One region of the Streptomyces sp. NPDC016469 genome, then DNA from elsewhere that is predicted to be linked to it. Evidence: riboswitches for the same ligand, from Rfam matches in the RefSeq annotation. Region 1 holds a riboswitch; the other holds the start of a gene.

Region 1 (7,610 bases):
GACGAGGCCGCCCGCAAGGAGGCCCTGCGCCCCAAGTTCGTGCTGCCGGTCAAGCAGCACGGGCTGAGCGCCTACTTCGGGCAGGCGGGCGTCAACTGGATGTCCGTGCACACGGGCATCGACTTCCCCGTCCAGTACGGCACCCCGGTGATGGCGGCGACCGACGGCACGGTCCGTACGCAGTACAACAGCGCCTACGGCAACATGGCCATCGTGACCATGGCCGACGGCACGGAGACCTGGTACTGCCACCTCAGCAGCACCCGTATCCGCTCGGGCCCGGTCAAGGCCGGTGACGTCATCGCGTACTCCGGGAGCTCCGGGAACTCGACCGGTCCGCACATGCACTTCGAGGTGCGGCCGGGCGGCGGCGCGGCGATCGACCCGCTGCCGTGGCTGCGCGGGCACGGGGTCAACCCGACCTGAGCGGGATGAACGACTGCGGCGGCCGGGGCCTCGGGGGCTCCGGCCGCCGCCGCGTTCTCAGAGCTTCTGCACCGGCGCGTACCGCAGGAGCAGCTTCTTGGGGCGGTCGTCGCCGAAGTCGACCGTGGCCTTCGCCTGGTCACCGACGCCCTCGACGGCCGTCACCGTGCCCAGGCCGAACTGGTCGTGCGTGACCCGGTCGCCCGCCACCAGGGTGATCGTCGGCTTGTCCGAGGTCCGCCGGGTCGCGAAGCCGGAGGGGCCGGAGCGGGCGCGGGAGGCGGAGAGCGACGAGGTGATGCCCGAGGTGGGGCCCGCCGGGGCGGCCATCGGGCCCTTCCGCTTCCAGTCCAGGTGCTGGTCCGGGATCTCCTCCAGGAACCGCGACGGCGGGTTGTACGAGGGCTGGCCCCAGGCGCTGCGCATGGCGGCCCGGGTCAGATACAGCCGCTCGCGGGCGCGGGTGATGCCGACGTACGCGAGGCGGCGCTCCTCCTCCAGCTCCTTGACCTGGCCGAGCGCCCGCATGTGCGGGAAGACGCCGTCCTCCATGCCGGTCAGGAAGACGACCGGGAATTCGAGGCCCTTCGCGGTGTGCAGGGTCATCAGCGTGATGACGCCGGAGCCGTCGGTGTCCTCGTCGGGGATCTGGTCGGAGTCGGCGACGAGCGCGACCTGCTCCAGGAACTCCGCGAGCGTGCCCGCGCCCTCCTCCTCGCTCCGGTCCTGCTCGAATTCCAGGGCGACGGCGGCCAGCTCCTGGAGGTTCTCGATGCGGGTCTCGTCCTGCGGGTCGGTGGACGCCTGGAGCTCGGCGAGATAGCCCGTACGCTCCAGGACCGCTTCCAGCACCACGGCGGGCCCGGCGCCGGACTCCACGACCGTGCGCAGCTCCTCCATCAGCGTGTTGAACCGCTTCACGGCGTTGGCGGAGCGGGCGGCCATGCCGTACGCCTCGTCCACGCGGCGCAGCGCCTGCGGGAAGGTGATCTTCTCCCGCAGCGAGAGCGCGTCGATCATGGCCTCGGCGCGGTCGCCGATGCCGCGCTTGGGGACGTTGAGGATGCGGCGGAGCGGGACGGTGTCCTCGGGGTTGGCGAGGACCCGCAGGTAGGCCAGGACGTCCCGGACCTCCTTGCGCTCGTAGAAGCGGACGCCGCCGACGACCTTGTAGGGCAGGCCGACGCGGATGAAGATCTCCTCGAACACACGGGACTGCGCGTTCGTCCGGTAGAAGACGGCGACGTCGCCGGCCTTCGCGTCGCCCGCGTCGGTGAGGCGGTCGATCTCCTCGGCGACGAACTGCGCCTCGTCGTGCTCGGTGTCCGCGACGTAGCCCGTGATGCGGGCGCCGGTGCCGGCGTTGGTCCAGAGGTTCTTGGGGCGGCGGCTCTCGTTGCGCTCGATGACCGCGTTGGCGGCGGACAGGATCGTCTGGGTGGAGCGGTAGTTCTGCTCCAGGAGGATCGTCGTCGCGTCCGGGTAGTCCTCCTCGAACTGGAGGATGTTACGGATGGTCGCGCCCCGGAAGGCGTAGATCGACTGGTCCGCGTCCCCCACGACGCACAGCTCGGCGGGGGCGTTCTCGGGACCGGCCGGGCCGACCAGCTCGCGTACCAGCGTGTACTGGGCGTGGTTGGTGTCCTGGTACTCGTCCACGAGGACGTGCCGGAAGCGGCGGCGGTAGTGCTCGGCGACGTCGGGGAACGCCTGGAGCAGATGGACCGTCGTCATGATGATGTCGTCGAAGTCCAGCGCGTTGGCCTCGCGCAGCCGGGCCTGGTACATCGCGTACGCCTGGGCGAGCGTCTTCTCGAAGCCGTCGGCAGCCTGGCCCGCGAAGGTCTCCTCGTCGATGAGCTCGTTCTTGAGGTTGGAGACCTTGGCGGTGAAGGACTTCGGCGGGTAGCGCTTCGGGTCCAGCTCCAGGTCGCGGCAGACCAGGGCCATGAGCCGCTTGGAGTCGGCCGCGTCGTAGATCGAGAACGAGGACGTGAAGCCGAGCTTCTTCGACTCGCGGCGCAGGATGCGGACGCAGGCGCTGTGGAAGGTCATGACCCACATGGCGTTGGCCCGGGGCCCGACCAGCTGCTCGACGCGCTCCTTCATCTCACCGGCGGCCTTGTTGGTGAAGGTGATCGCCAGGATCTGGCCGGGGTGGACGCCCCGCTCGGCCAGCAGGTGCGCGATGCGGTGGGTGAGCACCCTGGTCTTGCCGGAGCCGGCACCGGCGACGATGAGCAGGGGCGACCCGGCGTGCACGACGGCGGCGCGCTGCTCGGTGTTCAGCCCGTCGAGCAGCGCCTCGGGGTCGATGACGGGGCGGTGCGCGCCGTCGCGGTAGTACGCGTCACGGACCGGCGGGGGCCCGTCGAACACGCCCGCGAACAGGTCCTCCGGCACCGCTTCGGGTGCGGAGTCCTCGGGGGGCGGCGGGGGCCCTTCCTCCTCGTGCTGGAGGCCGGCCAGGAAACTGTCGTCAAAGAGGCTGCTCATCGCTGTCCGAGTCTAAGGCGCCCGACTGACAGCGCGGCCCGCTCCGAGAAGGTCACGAAAATGTATCGGGCATATCGCACACCAACCTTCACAGCGGCCCCATGAGTTGGCTAGCGTGCACGTTCGGACGGCCCGTACCCCCAGAGGCGACCCACGCCGAACGTGCCTCCACGCCGAATCCGGGCCCGCCCGGAACCGGGGACCCACACGCAGCACCGGGGTGAATCGGTCCTCCCCCACCGGACCGTAGGGCAGCCTTCCGTTCCGCCCGAACCCGACAGCTAACCCGGTAGGCGGTCCACGGAAGGAGATGCCGGCCTTGGCGTCGCATCGCAAACCGCGCCCCCGGGTGCGCTCCACCATCCCCGCCGTCGGGCTGACCTCGGCCGCGCTGGCCTCGGTGACCCTGCTGTCCTCGCAGAGCGCGATGGCCGCGCCGACGCCGAAGCCGAGCATCGAGGAAGTCCAGAAGAAGGTGGACGACCTCTACCGGCAGGCCGGGAACGCGACCCAGAAGTACAACCAGGCCAAGGAGGCCACGGACAAGCAGCGGTCCAAGGTCGACACGCTGCTCGACGACGTGGCCAAGCGCACCGAGAAGCTGAACGACGCCCGCAGAACGCTGGGCAACTACGCCGCCGCCCAGTACCGCAACGGCGGCCTCGCACCGACCGCCACCTTCTTCCTCGCCGACGACCCGCAGTCGTTCTTCGACCAGACCCACCTCATGGACCGCATGGCCGAGCGCCAGCAGCAGGCGGTCACGGAGTTCCGTACGCAGCAGGCGAAGGCGTCCGAGCAGCGGGCCGAGGCCGTGGAGAGCCTGGAGACGCTGACCGAGTCGCAGGCCGCGCTGCGCACCAGCAAGGAGAACGTCCGGACGAAGCTGGCCGAGGCCCGGACGCTGCTCTCGAAGCTGACCGCCGAGGAGAAGGCGCGCCTGGCGGAGCTGGAGCGGAAGAAGGAGGCGGAGGCGAAGCGGAAGGCGGCGGAGCTGGCGAAGAAGCAGGCCGCCGCAAGGAAGGAGGCCGAGCGGAAGGCCGAGGAGTCGGGCGGCAGCGGTACGGAGACGGGCTCGGGCTCCGACGCCGGCTCCGGCAGCAGCGCGTCCACGAAGGCGGAGAAGGTCCTCGCGTTCGCCCGCGCCCAGATCGGCAAGCCGTACGTCTGGGGGGCGACCGGCCCCTCCTCGTACGACTGCTCGGGGCTGACGCAGGCGGCCTGGAAGGCGGCGGGCGTCGACATCCCGCGTACCACCTGGGACCAGGTGAATGTCGGCACCAGGATCGCCACGGCCGACCTGCAACCCGGTGACCTGGTGTTCTTCTACGACGACATCAGCCACGTCGGGATCTACAAGGGCGACGGAATGATGATCCACGCGCCGAAGCCCGGGGCGAACGTGCGCGAGGAGTCGATCTACTACATGCCGATCTACGGGAGTGTGCGCCCCGCCTGACCGCGGAAGGGGAGCCGGCCCGCGCGGGCCGGCTCTCCCGCGTACCGCCGCTCAGGTCCAGAGCGTGGCGATGAAGATGTTCGCCAGGGTCAGCGCGCCGACCGCCGCGAAGAACCCCTTCTCGACCTTCTCCTCGTCCCGCTTGACGTAGACGAGCCCCAGGATCACGACCAGGAACAGCAGCTTGATCCCGATCTTGACGTTGTTCACGGGGTGGTCGTCGGCCTGGTCCAGGCCGACCAGGGCGACGCCGGTGACGAGCATGGTGAGCGCGCCGTGCAGCATGCCGGGGACGAACCGGGCGGTGCCGGCCTTCATCGCCTTCATCTGGCCGAGGAAGCCGCCGAGCAGGGCGGCGATGCCGATGATGTGCAGGGCGACGACGAAATCGATGAGTACGCGCATGGTTCCGCACCCTAGAGCCCTCTCCCTGAACCGCTCCGGGCAGGGTGGGACCTACGGGCCGCTTGAATGATGAATGCACTTTTTGCCTGCTTCTGTGGCCCTTTTCCCGGTCACTCACGCTTCATAGGCGGTCATCCGGCGACAATGCCACGCCAAGAGCGGGCAATAACCGTCATGACGACACCTTCCCGTGACCTGGGATTAGCGTCCCTTCCCGGTGGCCGTGGACCAGGAACCGTCCTCGCCGGCCACCGGAGAAGCCCGCCGGTAGACCCCGCCGGGCCGTCGTACGGAAGGACGCCCGCCCCCGTGGCAGCGCATCGCAAACCCAGGCAGCGCCTCACCACCGCCTCCGCGGCCCGGACCGCGGCGACCCTCGCCGTCGCCGGAGCCGCGACGGCCGCCGTGCTGCCGGGAGCCGCGCACGCGGACCCCGCGCCCACCGCACGGCAGGTCAAGGCCCAGGTGGACCGGCTGTACCGGGAGGCGGAGGTCGCCACCGAGAAGTACAACGGCGCGAAGTCCGAGGCGACCGCCGCCGCCGAGTCGGTCGACGCCCTGCGCGACGAGGCCGCCCGCAGGACCGCGCGCCTCAACAGCGCCCGCGACGTGCTCGGCGCCTACGCCGCCGCGCAGTACCGGTCCGCCGGGATCGACCCCTCCGTGCAGCTGGCGCTCTCCTCCGACCCCGACCAGTACCTGCGCCGCGCCACCTACGCGGAGCAGGCGGGTGAACGCCGGGCCGCCGAGGTGCGCTCGGTGCGCCGCCAGGTCGCGGAGATCGCCCAGGTACGCGCCGAGGCGGCCGGGAAGCTCACCGAGCTGGCCGCCCGGCAGGCCGCCCTGAAGGAGCACCGGGCGACCGTCCGCGCCAAGCTGGCCGAGGCCCGCCGCCTGCTCGCCCGCCTCACCCCGGCCGAGCGCGCCTCCTACGACGCCTCCGAGAACGGGCGCGGGGCCGGCCACGCGGACCGGAGCGCACCGCGCGCCGCCGTCGCCGCGCCCAACGCCCGCGCCGCCCAGGCGGTCGCCTTCGCCTACAGCGCCCTGGGCAAGCCGTACGTGTGGGGCGCGACCGGGCCGGACTCCTTCGACTGTTCCGGGCTCACCCAGGCCGCCTGGCGCGCCGCCGGGGTCTCGCTGCCCCGGACCACGTACACCCAGATCAACGCCGGGCAGCGGGTCCCGCGCTCCCAGCTGGCCCCCGGGGACCTGGTGTTCTTCTATTCGGGCGTCAGCCATGTCGGCCTGTACATCGGGAACGGCCGGATGATCCACGCCCCGCGCCCCGGGGCCCCGGTCCGGATCGCGCCCATCGACGAAATGCCCTTCGCGGGGGCGACCCGGGTGGCATAGGCTCCGGCCTCTTGATCTCAACGGCCCGAAGGACACCCGAACATGCCGATGGACGCCGATGTCCAGACCCATGCCCGTACGCTCACGCTGCGCTCCCCGGACCATGTCCGCGTCGGGCCCTTCGTGATCCGCTACAACCCGAACTGGTCGCTGAAGTACGCCAACTACGCGATCCCGGACCAGGGCGCCGAGCCCACGCCCGGCGAACTCGACGCGCTCATAGCGGCGTTCCGCGAGCGGGACCGGATGCCCCGCCTGGAGTTCCTGCCCGGCTGGGCGCCCGCCGTCGAACCGGCCCTGCTCGCCGCCGGGTTCACCGTCGAGAACCGGGCCCCGATCCTCGCCTGCGCCCCCGGCGGCCTGGTGGAGCCGAAGCCGGTCGCGGACCTGGTCATGGCCGAGCCCGCCACCGACGCGGAGTTCGCCGCCGCCGCGCTCGTCCAGCACCTGGGCTACGGCGGGGAGGGCGAGCCGGAGGACGGCACGGCGGAGTGGCTGCGCAACGCGGCGGCGGGCGGCGGGGTCGCCGCGCTCGCCACGGTCGGCGGCGTACCGGCGGGCGCGGGCGGCTGCTCGGTCCCGGTGGACGGCCTCAGCGAGCTGGCGGGCCTGGCGGTCGGCACGGAGTTCCGCCGCCGGGGCATCGGCGCCGCACTCTCCGCACACCTGACGCGCACCGCGTTCGAGCGGGGCTGCCGGGTGGTGTGGCTGGAGCCGGGCGACGCCGACGTGGAACGGATCTACGTCTCCATCGGCTACCGCAGGATCGGCGAGAAGCTGAACATCTCGCTGGACCCGGCCTGATCCGAGAAAGCCCCTAGACCAGCCGTCGCGCCGTCGCCCAGCGGGTCAGTTCGTGGCGGTTGGAGAGCTGGAGCTTGCGCAGCACCGCCGAGACGTGGGACTCGACCGTCTTCACCGAGATGAACAGCTGCTTCGCGATCTCCTTGTACGCGTAGCCCCGGGCGATCAGCCGCAGGACCTCGCGTTCGCGCTGGGTCAGCCGGTCCAGGTCCTCGTCCACCGGGGGCGCGTCCGTGGAGGCGAAGGCGTCGAGGACGAAGCCGGCCAGGCGGGGCGAGAAGACCGCGTCGCCGTCCTGGACCCGGAAGACCGAGTCGACCAGGTCGGCGCCGGTGATCGTCTTGGTGACGTAGCCCCGGGCGCCGCCCCGGATGACGCCGATGACGTCCTCGGCGGCGTCCGACACGGAGAGCGCGAGGAAGCGCACCGGGTTCTCGGCGGCGCCCATCAGGGGTGCGCAGCGGCGCAGGACCTCGACGCCGCCGCCGCCGGGGAGGTGGACGTCGAGGAGGACGACCTCGGGGCGGGTCGCCGTGATGACGGTGACCGCCTGGTCGACGTCGGCCGCCTCGCCGACGACCTCGACGCCGGTCTCCTCGGTGCGGCCGATCTCGGCCTGTACGCCGGTGCGGAACATCCGGTGGTCGTCGACGAGTACGACTCG
Region 2 (7,610 bases), on a different contig from region 1:
GGTGCTGCCGGTGTAGCCGTGGTCGGCCTCGCAGTTGGGGTCGCCGCAGGCGGCCGGCTCCAGGTCGATCCGGGAGACCGCGCCCCAGCCGATGGTCAGGACGACCTCGCGGGGCAGCGTGCCCGGGACGTACTTCTCCGGGTTGGCCACGACGCGGCTGACCACGACCGAGGAGATCCGGTCCAGCTTGACCGACTCGGTCGAGGTGGTGGCGTACGGCGACGGGGAGCTGGTGTCCGCGTTCTGCTCGTCGGTGTGGCTGACGATGAAGCGGGTGTCCGTGAGCACCAGCACCGTGACGTGCCGGCGCACCTCGTTGGAGTCGAAGGTCGTCTCCTGGTGCACCAGGTACGAAGCGACCGGCTCACCGCCCACGGCGGCCTCCACCGCCTCGGCCACGAGGGCCGGGTAGTAGCCGCTGCGCTCGATCGCCGCGCGCAGCCCCTGGGTGGTCGTACCGGTCTTAGCCATGGGAACCATCCTACGGGGGCCGGATGGCTGCCGGGGACGGCACCGGGGCCCCCGCCCCGGCCGTTCCAGGAGGACGCGAGCGGGGCCGGGTCAGTAGTTGGACAGGCGGCGCGGGCCGAGGTCGTTCCGGGCCGGGGGCGGCGAGAGGCGGACGCTCGCCCCGAGCACCGAGAGGCCCTGCGGGGCGACCACGACCGGTTCCAGGGCGATGGAGACCACTTCGGGGTGGTCGTCGACCAGCCGGGAGACCCGCAGCAGCAGCTCTTCCAGCGCGGCGGTGTCCACCGGCGCCGCACCGCGCCAGCCGAACAGGACGGGGGCGGCGCGGATGGACCTGATCAGCTCGGCGGCGTCGCGGTCGGTGGCCGGGACCAGGCGGTGCGCGGTGTCGCCGAGCAGTTCGGAGGGCGCCCCGGCGAGACCGAAGGAGAGCACGGCGCCCGCGGCCGGGTCGATGGTGGCCCGCACGACGGTGTCGACGCCGCGCGGCGCCATGGCCTGGACGACGGGCCGCAGCTCCGCCGGCTTGCCGAGCAGCTCGGTGAGGTCGCCGTACGCGCGGCGCAGGGCCGCCTCGCTGTCGAGGTCCAGGCGTACGCCGCCGAGGTCGGCCCGGTGGCGCAGATGGGGCGCTGTCGTCTTCAGCGCCACCGGGTAACCGAGCCGGCCGGCGGCGGCCACCGCCTCCTCCGGGCCGGGGGCGGGCAGCGTGGGGCGTACGGCGATGCCGTAGCAGGCGAGCAGTTCGCGGGCCTCGTCGTGGCCGAGCGGCCGGCCGCGCGGGTCGGGGTGCTCGCCGAGGAGCGCGTCGATGCGGGCGGCGGCGCCGGGGGCGTCGATGGTGTCGTCCAGGAAGTCGGGCACCTTGCCGGGTACGGCTGCCTGCCGCCGCCACTGCGCATAGCGGACGGCCTCGGCGAGGGCCCGCACGGCACGCTCGGCGGCGGGGTAGGCCGGGATGCGGCCGACGCGGCGCGCCCCTGCGGCGTCGTCGGTGCCGGGCGCCGGTGCGGATGGCTCCGTGGGGGCGCCCTGCGCCGCCGCGAACGGCTGCGTGGCCGGGCGCTGCTGGGCCACGGTGCTGGTGGCGGCGGACAGCGCCTCCGCCAGGCCGCCGATCTCGACGTGGACCACGGCGACCGGCTTGGCCGGTCCCGCGGCGGCCGCCGCGTGCAGGGCGGTGGCCAGGACCTCGCCGTCGCCCGACTCCGCCTCGCCGTTCTCGCCGACCCAGGGGATCGCCGTCACGATCACGGCGTCGCACGCTCCATCGGCCAGCGCCGCCGACAGCGCGTCCCGGAAGTCCTGCGGGGTGGCGGAGGTGGTGAGGTCGATGGGCGGGCGCGGGCGCAGCCCCTCGGCCAGGCACGCGTCGTACGTGAGCAGCCCGAGGGACTCCGAGTTGCCGAGGATGGCGACGCGTCCGCCGGCCGGGAGCGGCTGGTCGGCGAGGAGCAGCCCGGCGTCGACCATCTCCGTGACCGTGTCGACGCGGATGACGCCCGCCTGCCGCATCAGCGCGGAGACCGTGGAGTCGGGGATGCGGCTGACCGGGACGGCGTGGCCGGGCGGGGTGGAGCCGCTGTGCCGGGCGCCCTTGACCACGACCACCGGCTTCACGGCGGCGGTGCGGCGGGCGAGCCGGGTGAACTTGCGGGGGTTGCCCAGTGATTCCAGGTAGAGCAGGGCGACATCGGTGTCCGGGTCCTCGTACCAGTACTGGAGGAAGTCGTTGCCGGAGATGTCGGCGCGGTTGCCGGCCGAGATGAAGGTGGAGAGGCCCGCCCCGCGCCGGTAGAGCCCGGAGAGCAGGGCGATGCCGATGGCGCCGGACTGGGTGAACAGGCCGATGTGCCCGGAGGCGGGCCGGTCCGGGGCGAGCGAGGCGTTGAGCCGGACCGCCTCGGAGTTGTTGATGATCCCGAAGGCGTTGGGCCCGATGATCCGCATGCCGTACGAACGGGCCTGGCGCACCAGTTCCCGCTGGCGCTCGCGGCCCTCGGCGCCCCACTCGGCGTAACCGGCGGAGAGGACCACCAGTCCCTGGACGCCGTGTTCGCCGCAGTCCGCGACGGCCTCCGGGACCCGGTCGGCGGGCACGGCGACCACCGCGAGGTCGACCGGCTCGCCGATCTCGCCCAGGGAGCGGTGCGCGGGGACCCCGTCGATGGTGTCCTGTCCGGCGGAGAATGCGCTGTTCACCGCGTGGACGCGGCCGGTGAAGCCCGCGCCGAGCAGGTTGCGCAGGACGGTGCGGCCGACACCGCCGGGGGTGCGGCCGACGCCGATGACGGCGACGGAGCCGGGGGCGAGCAGCCGCTGCACGGACTTGGCCTCGGCGCGCTGTTCGCGGGCGCGCTGGACGGCGAGGGATTCGGCGGTGGGTTCGAGGTCCAGGGTGAGGTGGACGGAACCGTCCTCGAAGCTGCGCTGCTGGGTGTAACCGGCGTCCCGGAACACCTTGATCATCTTGGTGTTGGCGGGCAGCACTTCAGCCGCGAAGCGCCGGATGCCGCGTTCGCGGGCGACAGCCGCGATGTGTTCGAGCAGGGTGGAGGCCACTCCCCGGCCCTGGTGGGCGTCCTGGACGAGGAAGGCGACCTCGGCCTCGTCGGCGGGGGCCGAGGCGGGGCGGCCGGTCGCGTCGATCCGGTCGTAGCGGACGGTGGCGATGAACTCGCCGCCCACGGTGACGGCCAGGCCCACCCTGTCGACGTAGTCGTGATGGGTGAAGCGGTGGACGTCCTTGGCCGAGAGCCGGGGGTAGGGCGCGAAGAAGCGGTAGTACTTCGACTCGTCCGAAACCTGCTCGTAGAAGCTGACCAGCCGCTCGGCGTCGTCCGTGGTGATCGGCCTGATCCGCGCGGTGCCGCCGTCGCGGAGCACCACGTCCGCCTCCCAGTGATCGGGGTAGGCGTGATGCGGACTCTGCTCCGGAGAGGGCTGCATGGGGAAAGCCTACGGCTGTCGCACGGGTCGCGGGGGTGCCGGGGCCGGGGCAGTCTGAGGTCTCCGGACGACCGTGGGCGCGGCGCCCGGGAGGGCCCGCGGGTCTGCCCGGAGCATCGCGCACCACATGAGACACTGGTCTAGACAACCGCTGATTCTTGAAGGGCAGAACCATGGCTGAGCGCCGCGTAAACGTCGGTTGGGCCGAGGGCCTGCACGCCCGCCCCGCTTCCATCTTCGTCCGTGCCGCTACGGCCTCCGGCGTCCCCGTCACCATCGCCAAGGCGGACGGCAACCCGGTGAACGCGGCCTCCATGCTCGCGGTGCTCGGTCTCGGCGCCCAGGGCGGCGAGGAGATCGTGCTCGCGTCCGACGCGGACAACGCCGAGGCCGCCCTGGACCGCCTGGCGAAGCTGGTCGCCGAGGGCCTCGAGGAGCTCCCGGAGACCGTCTGAACCCGAGCGGCCGACACCGCCGGAATTCTTACGTGAAAGCCGCGGCCCCCTGCATGGGGCGCCGCGGCTTTTGCGTGCGCGTGGCCGAAGCCATGACGGCCGGAAAGAAAAGGCGGCGCTACACGTTTCCGGCTTTTGCACGCCTCTTTCTTTATTCGTACGCGCCCTTTGTTAATTCCGGCCGCTCGCGGTGTTTACGGCACGTTGCGAAGTCCTCACATGGCCGGCCCTGGGCACGGTGGTGGCGCGGGCGGTGCGGCGGAGCCGGTGCACGGCGCCATGGCGTTCGGCCAGCTGCGCGGCCAGGGCCCTCGCCCGCTCCGCGTCCCGGCGTGCCACGGCGTCCACAAGGGCCCCGTGCTCGGCCCAGGCTTCGGCCGGGCGGGCCGGCTGGTCGACCGCGTACATCCAGGCGATCTTGTGGCGGAGCTGGGTGAGGAGGGCGATGAGACCGGGGCTGCCGGATGCCTGGGCCAGGGTCTCGTGGAACCAGCCGGCCAGGGAGCGCAGGTCCTCGCCCTCGTCGCGGCGGGCCCGCTCCTGACCGAGCCTGACCAGGCCGCGCAACACCTTGAGGTGGGCCTCCGTCCGGCGCTGGGCCGCGCGGGCGGCGCTCAGCGGTTCCAGCAGCATGCGGACTTCCAGGAGGTCGGCGGCCTCCTGCTCCGACGGCTCGGCGACGCAGGCTCCGGCGTGTCTGCGGGTGACGACGAAGCCCTCCGACTCCAGGGTGCGCAGCGCTTCCCGTACGGGGACGCGGGACACCCCGTAACGCCGTGCGAGCACCTCCTCGGTGAGCCGGCTGCCGCGTTCGAAGACACCGGAGACGATGTCGTCACGGATTGCCGTGCATACCGAATGCGCCGGAACACGCATGTCCGAACCTCCGCCTCAATCCCCGCGAACAGCGGCCGATCGACACCTCTGGCGCGACTCTATTGCAATGCGCTCGCATTTCCGATGCCGGGCGGGAATTCATGAATATCTTTTGGCCGCGGTCGAGCGGCGGAAGGTGTGCGGGGAGGCGCGGGCACGGCGATGGCCCCGGCGGGATGCCGGGGCCATCGGTGTGGGGCTTCAGCCCGGTCAGACGCTGACGCCGTGAGCGCGCAGATAGGCGACCGGGTCCATGTCGGAGCCGTAGGAAGGGGTGGTCCGGGCCTCGAAGTGGAGGTGCGGGCCCGTGGAGTTGCCGGTCGAGCCGGAGAGCCCGATCTGCTGACCGGCCGCGACGCTCTGGCCGACGGAGACCCCGATCGAGGAGAGGTGGCCGTACTGGGTGTACGTGCCGTCCGTCATCCGGAGCACGATGTTGTTGCCGTACGCCCCGCCCCAGCCGGCCTCCACGACGGTGCCGGCGCCGACGGCGACGACCGAGCTGCCGGAGGCGGCGTGGAAGTCGATGCCGGAGTGGCTGCCGGACGACCAGAGCGAGCCGCTGGACTTGTAGCCGGTGGTCACGTACGAGCCGGCGACGGGCAGCCGGTAGGACGAGCCCAGCGCGGTGCGGGCGGTGGAGCGGCCGGCGCGGGCGGACGCCTCGCGGGTGGCCTTGGCCTTCGCCTTGGCCGCTTCCTTGGCCTTGGCGGCCTTCTCGGCGGCCTTCTTCTTCGCGGCCTCGGCCTTCTTCTTGGCCGCCGCCTTCGCCTTGGCCGCAGCCTTCTTCTCGGCGGCCTCGGCCTGGTGGTGCTGCACCGCGGCCTGGGCGTCGATCCGGTCGGCCAGGGTGGTCTCGATGGCGAGCAGCTGGGAGAGGCCGGTCTCGGTGGCGGCGGGGGCCGTCCCGGCGTCGGCGGCGAGGGCCGGTGAGGCCAGGGAGCCGATGACACCGCCGGCGGCGAGCGTGGCGACGCCGACGGCCTTGGCGCCGGCGCGCGTCAGGCGGCTCGGGGCACGGTGCTTCCCGGTGGCACGGGTGAACGCCATGGGGTGGCTGGTCCTTTCCTTCCTTCTCGCCTACCGGGTTAGCTGACGGGTTCGGAGCAGGAAGGTCTCCTACGGACGCCTCACCCCTGACGGAGCGCGGACATCCGATTCACCCCAGGGACTGCGTGGGTCCCCGGCTCCCCAGGCTCGCGCCTGACGGGGACTCGGCGATGGCTGCCCGGTACGTCACGGATGCGCGTACGAGTGGCGGACAGCGGACCCGACGCTAAGCGGACGGACTTCCCGCCACCAAACGGACAAGGGGTTTTGTAGCGCATCCCACAGGGGGCGCCGCCCCCTTGGCGAACAAAAGGCGCAGAAGGATTGAAAGTGACCACGCGTGTAGAGGGCTCCGGCGCGACCGCGCGCCGGAGCCCCCTACGCCCGCTCAGCGGGCTGAGCGACAGATCAGCCGGTGACGACCGAGACCTCTCCGATGCCGAGCGCCCTGACCGGCTCCTCGATGCGCGAGGCGTCACCGACCAGGACCGTGACCAGCCGGTCCACCGGGAAGGCGCTGACCACGGCCGCGGTCGCCTCCACCGTGCCGGTCTCGGCGAGCCGGGCGTACAGCGTCGCCTGGTAGTCGTCCGGGAGGTGCTGTTCCACCTGATCGGCGAGGGTGCTCGCGACGGAGGCCGCCGTCTCGAACTTCAGGGGCGCGACGCCCACCAGATTCTGCACGGCCGTCTCGCGCTCGGCGTCCGTCAGTCCCTCGGCGGCCAGCGTCCGCAGCACCTTCCAGAGATCGTCCAGCGCCGGTCCGGTGGACTCGGTGTCCACGGAACCGCTGATGGCCAGCATCGCGGCACCCGCCGCCCCCGAGGCGGAGTCGGCGGCGCCGGAGCGGAGCACCTGGGCGAAGGCACGCACGCCGTAGGTGTACCCCTTCTCCTCGCGCAGCACCCGGTCGAGCCGGGAGGTCAGCGTGCCGCCCAGGCAGTAGGTGCCGAGGACCTGGGCGGGCCAGACACTGTCGTGGCGGTCGGCGCCGATGCGGCCGATCAGCAGCTGCGTCTGCACCGCGCCGGGGCGGTCCACGATGATCACGCGGCCCGTGTCGTCGGCCGTGATCGGCGGGACCGGGCGGGGTTCGGAGGCGTTCCCGGACCAGTCGCCGAGGGTTTCGGCGAGCAGTGCGTCCAGGTCGATGCCGGTGAGGTCGCCGACGACCACGGCGGTCGCGGTGGACGGGCGGATGTGCGCGTCGTAGAAGGCCCGCACGGCGGCGGCGTCGATCCGCTCGATGGTCTCCTCGGTGCCCAGGCGCGGGCGCGACATGCGGGTCGTGGCCGGGAACAGCTCCTTGGAGAGCTGCTTGGCCGCGCGGCGGGCCGGGTTGGCATGCTCGTGCGGGATCTCGTCCAGCCGGTTGCGCACCAGGCGCTCGATCTCGCTGTCGGCGAAGGCCGGCGCCCGCAGCGCCTCGGCGACCAGGCCGAGCGCCTTGGCCAGACGGGAGGCCGGGACCTCCAGGGAGACCCGGACACCGGGATGGTCGGCGTGGGCGTCGAGGGTGGCGCCGCACCGCTCCAGCTCGGCGGCGAACTCCTCGGCGCTCCGCTTGTCGGTGCCCTCGGACAGGGCGCGCGACATGATCGTGGCCACGCCGTCCAGACCCTCGGGCTCGGCATCCAGGGGGGCGGCGAGGAAGATCTCGACGGCGACGACCTGCTGGCCGGGGCGGTGACAGCGCAGGACGGTGAGGCCGTTGGGCAGGGAACCCCGCTCGGGCGCGGGGAAGGCCCAGGGCCGGGCCACCCCGGGGGCGGGCTGGGGGTGGAACTGCATCGAAACTTCAGTCGCGGC

The links. A riboswitch is a leader RNA that binds a small molecule or an ion and turns the genes downstream of it on or off. The one in region 1 is predicted to bind cyclic di-AMP.
Region 2: linked by a shared signal. The riboswitch ahead of ABZ565_RS14005 (M23 family metallopeptidase) and the one ahead of ABZ565_RS11750 (NlpC/P60 family protein) in region 1 are both predicted to bind cyclic di-AMP.

The regions. Positions count from the first base shown of each region.
Region 1 is NZ_JBEYCQ010000008.1:165,181-172,790, reverse strand. It holds gene ABZ565_RS11760 (peptidoglycan DD-metalloendopeptidase family protein) at 1-426, shown strand, start outside; gene pcrA (DNA helicase PcrA) at 484-2,922, opposite strand; cyclic di-AMP (ydaO/yuaA leader) riboswitch at 3,084-3,234, shown strand; gene ABZ565_RS11750 (NlpC/P60 family protein) at 3,233-4,381, shown strand; gene ABZ565_RS11745 (hypothetical protein) at 4,433-4,786, opposite strand; gene ABZ565_RS11740 (NlpC/P60 family protein) at 5,096-6,142, shown strand; gene ABZ565_RS11735 (GNAT family N-acetyltransferase) at 6,185-6,946, shown strand; gene ABZ565_RS11730 (response regulator transcription factor) at 6,960-7,610, opposite strand, start outside.
Region 2 is NZ_JBEYCQ010000010.1:126,040-133,649, forward strand. It holds gene ABZ565_RS13985 (DUF5998 family protein) at 1-471, opposite strand, end outside; gene ABZ565_RS13990 (GNAT family N-acetyltransferase) at 562-3,420, opposite strand; gene ABZ565_RS13995 (HPr family phosphocarrier protein) at 3,594-3,875, shown strand; gene ABZ565_RS14000 (GntR family transcriptional regulator) at 4,047-4,751, opposite strand; gene ABZ565_RS14005 (M23 family metallopeptidase) at 4,962-5,801, opposite strand; cyclic di-AMP (ydaO/yuaA leader) riboswitch at 5,815-5,981, opposite strand; gene ABZ565_RS14010 (pitrilysin family protein) at 6,210-7,592, opposite strand.